3 regions of the Cytobacillus sp. ABV4_503 genome follow, and region 3 is predicted to be linked to each of the others. Evidence: predicted binding sites of a transcription regulator. Region 3 holds the regulator's gene; each other region holds the start of a gene.
What was found. Region 3 encodes Rex, which represses fermentation and respiration genes when NADH is low (regulators of the CRP and FNR family bind a similar motif). Its sites were predicted from a motif close to TTGTGAAATATTTCACAA; they were not measured.

Region 1: the regulator Rex is predicted to act here: its motif matches at 942-959, upstream of ACXAD1_RS05600 (TIGR04053 family radical SAM/SPASM domain-containing protein).
Region 2: the regulator Rex is predicted to act here: its motif matches at 1,030-1,047, upstream of ACXAD1_RS16685 (cytochrome c oxidase subunit 2A).

The regions. Positions count from the first base shown of each region.
Region 1 covers NZ_JBSWTH010000001.1:1,086,207-1,088,533, reverse strand. The annotation lists gene ACXAD1_RS05600 (TIGR04053 family radical SAM/SPASM domain-containing protein) at 1-849, opposite strand, end outside; gene ACXAD1_RS05595 (metal-sulfur cluster assembly factor) at 1,055-1,363, opposite strand; gene ACXAD1_RS05590 (alpha/beta fold hydrolase) at 1,437-2,204, opposite strand.
Region 2 covers NZ_JBSWTH010000001.1:3,327,747-3,330,073, forward strand. The annotation lists gene ACXAD1_RS16680 (xanthine phosphoribosyltransferase) at 1-584, opposite strand, end outside; purine riboswitch at 738-839, opposite strand; gene ACXAD1_RS16685 (cytochrome c oxidase subunit 2A) at 1,199-1,348, shown strand; gene ACXAD1_RS16690 (cytochrome c oxidase subunit II) at 1,370-1,846, shown strand; gene ACXAD1_RS16695 (b(o/a)3-type cytochrome-c oxidase subunit 1) at 1,846-2,327, shown strand, end outside.
Region 3 covers NZ_JBSWTH010000001.1:5,476-7,802, forward strand. The annotation lists gene ACXAD1_RS00040 (ABC-F family ATP-binding cassette domain-containing protein) at 1-51, opposite strand, end outside; gene moaC (cyclic pyranopterin monophosphate synthase MoaC) at 242-724, shown strand; gene ACXAD1_RS00050 (redox-sensing transcriptional repressor Rex) at 752-1,396, shown strand; gene ACXAD1_RS00055 (YdiK family protein) at 1,418-1,621, opposite strand; gene ACXAD1_RS00060 (CPBP family intramembrane glutamic endopeptidase) at 1,668-2,327, opposite strand, start outside.

The DNA.
Region 1 (2,327 bases), 1.1 Mb from region 3:
GAAAACAAATCCATTTCCGTCATTTACTCCTTTAGGTGCCCTGCCTAAACCATCTATAGAACCCGTTAGCCCTTGCTGTGTAAGTGCATCAAGATATTGAATGTCCTCATTCTGAGCCTTCGCTTCCTTCATTTTTTGCTGAATGACTACTCGGCGGTAATGCTGGGCAGCTGTTGTCTTGATATCGAAAGTAACTTTTTTGCTTAAGTTATACAGCCATGTAAATACCTTCTCATGTTCAACCGGAGAAATCATATCTTTTTCCTGCCCTCTTCCTGTTGGGACGAGGAAGAACACACTCCAAAGAACACATTTGAGTTCTTCGACAACCTTAGCCATTTCCTCAAGATAATCTATATTATAACGCGAAATAACTGTATTAATCTGGACTGGTATTTCAAGCTCGTGCAAATATTTAATCCTTTCGATCGTTAAATCAAAGGATCCGGAAGTACCTCTAAAATGGTCATGGATTTCCGCATTTGGCCCATCAAGGCTGAAAGCCCATCGAGCTAAGCCGACCTTTTTAGCTTTTTCAATAGCTTCTTTTGTTACATTGGGTGTCGCACTGGGCGTCATCGAAACACGCACGCCTTTTTTTACAGCATATTCGGCAATGTCGAATACATCCTGCCTCATTAATGGATCTCCACCAGTAAAAACAAGCATAGGGTTGTTCATTTCCTTGATTTGGTCAATCAAATACTTCCCTTCATCAAAAGAAAGCTCTCGCGGATCTCTCTTGTATTGCGCTTCCGCTCGGCAATGCAGACATTTTAGCTGGCATGCCCTTGTTAATTCCCATATCACAATAAAAGGGTCATTATTAAAATTTCTATCAAATCCCATTTGAAATGCCTCCTAAGCAGCTCAATCCTGGCTGTTTCATCAACGCAATTTTGTCTTTCCATCGTTATTATAGGATAATCGGCATGTTAAATAAGTGAACTACCTCACATACAATGCTCATGTACAGAGTTACGTTCAAAAAATTACAAGCAAGGGCATAAAAAAACAGCTGGAAAATACTCCAGCTGTTTTTTAAGATTCAATCTTATTGTACGCCTAGTGCAATTTTTGCATAGCGGGACATTCTGTCTTTAGACCAAGGCGGGTTCCAGACAATGTTCACTTCAGTGTCCTTTACTTCTGGAATATCAGCCAAAGCTGACTTTACTTGTTCAACAATTGTTCCTGCCAAAGGACAGCCCATGGATGTAAGAGTCATATCTACTACGGCTTTCCCTTCCTCTTCCATTTTAACATCATATACTAAGCCTAAGTTTACAATATCTATCCCCAGCTCCGGGTCAACAACAAGTTCAAGCGCACCCATGATGCTGTCTTTTAAATCCTGGTCCATATCTGCAGCACTCCTTCATTATTTACTTTATCTTTATCTTAACAAATATTTAAATGAATTGAAAAAATGTTGGTTATAGATGTTCCCCGAACCATTTAACCGTTTCCAGCAGCCCTTCCCTGCTTACTTTATGCCCTGCCTGTTCATCTGATATGAACATGAGGTTTTCAGGTGAGTCACTATATAAGGGCTGAATGGTCTCATAAAATTGGTATGTATAGGAATAAGGCACAACCGGGTCTTTTTTGCCATGCCAGAACATAAGAGGCCTTCCTCCGAGTTTTTCAGGCTGAAGACTTAAATCACGCTCCCTTAAAGTCCCCAGCAGATCTGCCAGTTCTTCGCTGGAAAGCGGAATTTCAACCTTATTCTTCTTCAATTCATCCAGCTGAAGCTGTGCAAATTCTTCATAATACGGCATACCCATAAGGCTTACTGCAGCCTTGACCCACTCATACTGGGTCAAGGCGCCCAAAGTGACTATTCCTCCCATGGAGGTGCCCACAAGCCCTATTCTTCCCTGGTCGATCAAATCTGCATCCTCATAGACATCCCTGATTATGTTCAATTCCGCAATGGTATTCAGAACAATATCCCATAGCTTGAAATTTAAATCGCTGCCTGATAAACCTTCAGATCTTTCCCCATGAAGTAAAGTGTCCGGAAGCACCACCCTGAACCCTTTTTCAGCAAGCAGATAGGCATAATGCAGATTATGTTCTTTGGCACTCGTAAAGCCATGAACGAAAATAATGAATGGCAAGCGTTCCCCCTTTACTTCCTGCCTGGCAAGTTCAAGAACAGGAATTTCTTTGAAATGCTTATGTTCAATAACAACCACAGTTCTTCCTCCTAAATCTGTTAGGGCACAAGTGATTTTTTTTACAAAATTATAATAATATTGATAACATATATGTATAAAATGATTTTGTAAAAGCTTACGCTCTTGTCATGATGTAAATTC
Region 2 (2,327 bases), 3.3 Mb from region 3:
ATTTTCTTTGCTGTTTTATCAAAGCTGATTATGCCGCTTTCAAGCGAGTCAATAATTGCTAAGGATTCAACCCGAAATCCCTTTTCCCTCAGCAGCTGTCCGCCATTTTGAAAGCCTTTTTCAATAACGATTCCAATCCCTGCTATAGCTGATCCCGCTTTATTCGCTATATCCGCAAGACCTAATGCTGCCTGTCCATTCGCTAGAAAATCATCGATAATAAGAACATTGTCTTTTTCTGAAAGATATTTCTTTGAAACAGAGATTTCACTTGTTTCTTCCTTAGTAAAAGAATAGACAGAGGCTGTAATCAGGTCATTTACCAGAGTAAGAGATTTTCTTTTTCTCGCAAATACAACTGGAACATTCAACTGGAGCCCCGCCATTACAGCTGGCGCAATCCCCGAAGATTCGATAGTCAATATTTTTGTAATCCCGCTGCTGGAGAATCTATCTGCAAATTCTTTGCCGACTTCATGCATTAGCTGAGGATCTATTTGGTGGTTCAGAAAAGAATCCACCTTTAAAACTGACGGCGATAAAACAATCCCTTCGCTCTTTATTTTTTCAATAAGCATATCCATTTTGCATCCTCCTCTATGATAGAAAGCCTTCAATTACTCATTCCAGCCAAATAAAAAGCCTGAAACCCATCGCATTCACAACATAAAAATGAGTGAAGCAATGGCCTTCAGGCTAATGATCTAAGCTGCAGGCAAACAAGGATGACTAAAGCGTCCTGTACATTGCTCACTCATAGTCGGATCATTTACGGTAACCCGGTAGAAACTTGCGAGCCATATCCTCGCGATTATATGAGTGAATGTTATTAATTTATTAACATTATAACATCATTTACTAATACTTCAATCAAAACTTTAACTAAATACGAACTAAACAATAAATTACCAGAAAATTGTTCGCTAATCAGATAATTCACCCTCTTCAGTATGTTTATTTTAAATAATTTGCCTACTTTCTGAAGCTCAATTAAACCTTCACAGTTTTTTCACAATTTAAAGGAGTTTTTTGTGACATAAATCACTTAAATATCAATTTTTCACTATTATCATAGTGTTTAAGTTACGAATGAACAATTTGTGAACTCACTGAAAGCATCTAGAATCTTCCTAAATGTTTTGTATTATGAAGGTGTAATCATTTACTTTTTCCAAATATTCGAAAGGAGTGAAGGGCAATGGCGAAAACGGAACTCAGCCGAAAAACAAAAACTGAAATAGAGGATAGCTCTTCCTTAAAGGGAACGCTAGCTTCCGTTTTCTTATTAGGATTCTTCCTGATCATTACATGGGTGGGTGTTTATTCACTATTTATCAGCCGCTTTTAGAATTAGAAAGGGGAAAAAGCCATGCATATGCATAAATTTGAAAAGGCCTGGCTCACTTTTGGAATCGGATCGCTGCTTGTTTTTTTAACAGTCCTGGGAGTCAGCGCATTTTACCTGGGCAATCAGCCCCCAAGCTGTTTGGCAACAATCGACCCTGAAAAGGTCGATACTACCGCTCCATTTAATGAGCCAGGGCTGAAAAAGGTAGAAGGGAAAGATTGGGATTACGAATTGGTATACGTAGCATCTGCTTTTTCCTATAGCCCAGCTGAAGTAGAGGTTCCATATGGTGCCAAAGTGAAAATTATCGCAACAACCAAAGATGTCGTCCACGGTTTTGAAGTTGCGGGATCAAATATCAACATGATGCTTGAACCCGGCTATATCAGTGAACATGTTACAACATTTGATAAAACTGGCGAATACTTAATTGTATGTAATGAATATTGCGGTGTTGGTCACCACATGATGTCGTCTAAAATTAAGGTGGTGGAATAATGTTTAATCCTTCAGCAAAATTAAAAGTTGACCGCCGTGACGGAAAATTGGCAATGGCTCACTTTTTCGTTGCATTTACAGCTTTAGCAATAGGCGGCCTTGCTGGTTTATTGCAGACTTTGGTCCGCTCCGGTAAATTCGAGCTTCCTGCAGGCATCGGGTATTACCAAATTCTCACGGTTCACGGTGTTGTACTCGGACTTGTACTTACCACCTTTTTTATAATGGGTTTCCAGATAGCAGCGACAAGCAAAACATCAGGGACCCTTACAAATAAACAGCGAATTGCCGGCTGGATCGGTTTTTGGCTGATGACAGCAGGAACTGTTCTTGCAGCTGTCATGATCCTGCTGAATGAAGCTACTGTTCTTTATACTTTCTATGCTCCTCTTCAGGCACATGCATTGTATTATATCGGTTTAACACTTGTTATAGTGGGAAGCTGGATTGACGGGGCAGCCATCATTATGAAGTATGCAGA
Region 3 (2,327 bases):
GGGATCAGCGCCAAAATTTTTCGCCAGTTGATTGACTTGTAATAGTATCATGTTCTTTCACCTCGGGTATAGAGTAAGTGTAACTCATTCATATATGTTCGGCAATAAAGGAGACAGGACTATAAGCCCTTCTGCAGGGCATTCAATCAAGACAAAAGGCAAATAAATATGTGAGGAACCATACAATGCACATACAAAGTAACAGAAAAATAGTGTATGATTTTGAAGAGAGGTGTTTTGAATGGCGGATTTTACTCATTTTAATCAAGAGGGAAGGGCAAAAATGGTGGATGTCAGCGATAAGCCTGAGACGTCACGGACAGCCATCGCTCAATCAAGTATTGCTGTTAATCAGGAGATATACGAGAAGATAACATCCAACTCCATGAAAAAAGGGGATGTACTCGCTGTTGCACAAACTGCAGGCATTATGGCGAGCAAGAAAACATGGGACATTATTCCGATGTGCCATCCGCTGCCGCTAAAGGGTGTGGACATTTCATTTTCATGGAAAGCGGAATCGGAAGAGTATGTTCTTATCATTACTGCTTCTGTAAAAACGAAGGGAAATACGGGTGTGGAAATGGAAGCGTTAACAGCTGCTTCGGTCTGTGCTCTGACCGTATATGATATGTGCAAGGCTGTAGATAAAGGAATGGTGATTGGGCCAACCTTTTTAATAGAGAAAACAGGCGGAAAAAATGGAGACTTTAAAAGAAGTTAATTCATCATAAGAAATGGGGATGGACGAATGGCCAATGAACCAATTAAGATACCGCAGGCAACAGCTAAACGGCTGCCTTTATATTACCGCTTTCTAAAAAATCTTCACTCATCAGGCAAACAAAGAGTCTCTTCAGCAGAATTGAGTGAGGCGGTAAAAGTGGATTCTGCTACAATCCGCCGCGACTTTTCGTATTTTGGTGCGTTAGGGAAAAAAGGATATGGGTATAATGTGAATTACCTGCTGAGCTTCTTTCGGAAGACTCTTGACCAGGATGAGCTGACTAAAGTAGCTTTGGTCGGGGTAGGCAATTTAGGAACAGCCTTTCTTAACTATAATTTTCTTAAAAATAATAATACTAAAATAGAAGTAGCTTTTGATGTTGATGAGAGTAAGGTTGGCACGAAAATCGGCGATGTGCCGGTCCATCATATGGATGACCTTGAAGAAGTTATTGTAAATAATAATATTCAGGTGGCAATTTTAACAGTGCCGGCACCGCCTGCCCAGTCTATTACCGATCGGATGGTGAATGCGAAAATAAAAGGAATCCTAAATTTTACACCTGCGAGGCTCACTGTGCCAGCCTCGATTCGTATCCATCATATCGATCTGGCAGTGGAATTGCAGTCACTGGTTTATTTTCTGAAAAATTATCCTGAAGAAGTGTAAAAAAATGAGCCTTTTGCGGGCTCATTTTTTCATTTTATTTTTCAATTTAAAATGCAGGCCAACCATCCGCAGACCGGTGCCAAAATCGAATGTGGCAATTATGATCAGAAAATAAGTAAAGAAACCCCAGGTTTCTTCACGCTGGATATTCTGTATTGCTATAAAGGTGAAAAGGCATCCGAGAAGGATGTAAATAAAGCCTGAAAACAAAGGTGTGCTTCTCATCAAAATCCCCCAGTAAATTTAAAACTCTGCACAGCATTCCACTAAGCTAGAAAAAGCTGATAAAGCTCTGCATTTTTTCCATTTCTTCTAACCATTTTTGCATATTATCCTGATTCAGCTGGATAACTGCAACAAAGGTGTTCATCGCCACATGGGCAAAAATCGGCACAATAATCCGCTTCGTCTTGACGTATAAAAAGGCAAAGGTGAACCCCATTGCCGAGTACAGCAGTACATGTTCAGGCTCAAAATGGGCAAGTGCAAAAATGACTGAGCTGATCAGGGCCGAAAGGAAGAAGTTGAAGCGCTTATGGAGAGAACCGAAAATAATTTTTCTAAAGACGATTTCCTCAAGGATTGGCCCGATGACCGAACTGATTAATATAACGATTGGCGATGCCTCAATGATCCGGATTATCTGCTGCGTATTTTCAGATCCCATTTCAATGCCAATCATATTTTCAATGCTTGCAGCGGTGGCTTGAGCGATCAGGGCCAAAAATATGCCGCCTATTGCCCAGCCCACTGAGCTTGCTGCGGGAGATGCATCCCTATCCAGGCCTCTTTTCATCTCTTTTCTTAATAATAGAAGCGTAATGATCAGTGTGACTGTAAAACTGATGACAAGCCAGTAGGCTACAGCCAGGATCTGCATGTCTTCGGGATTCTGTCCAAGGGCATCTGCAATAAATAACACAAGCGGAAC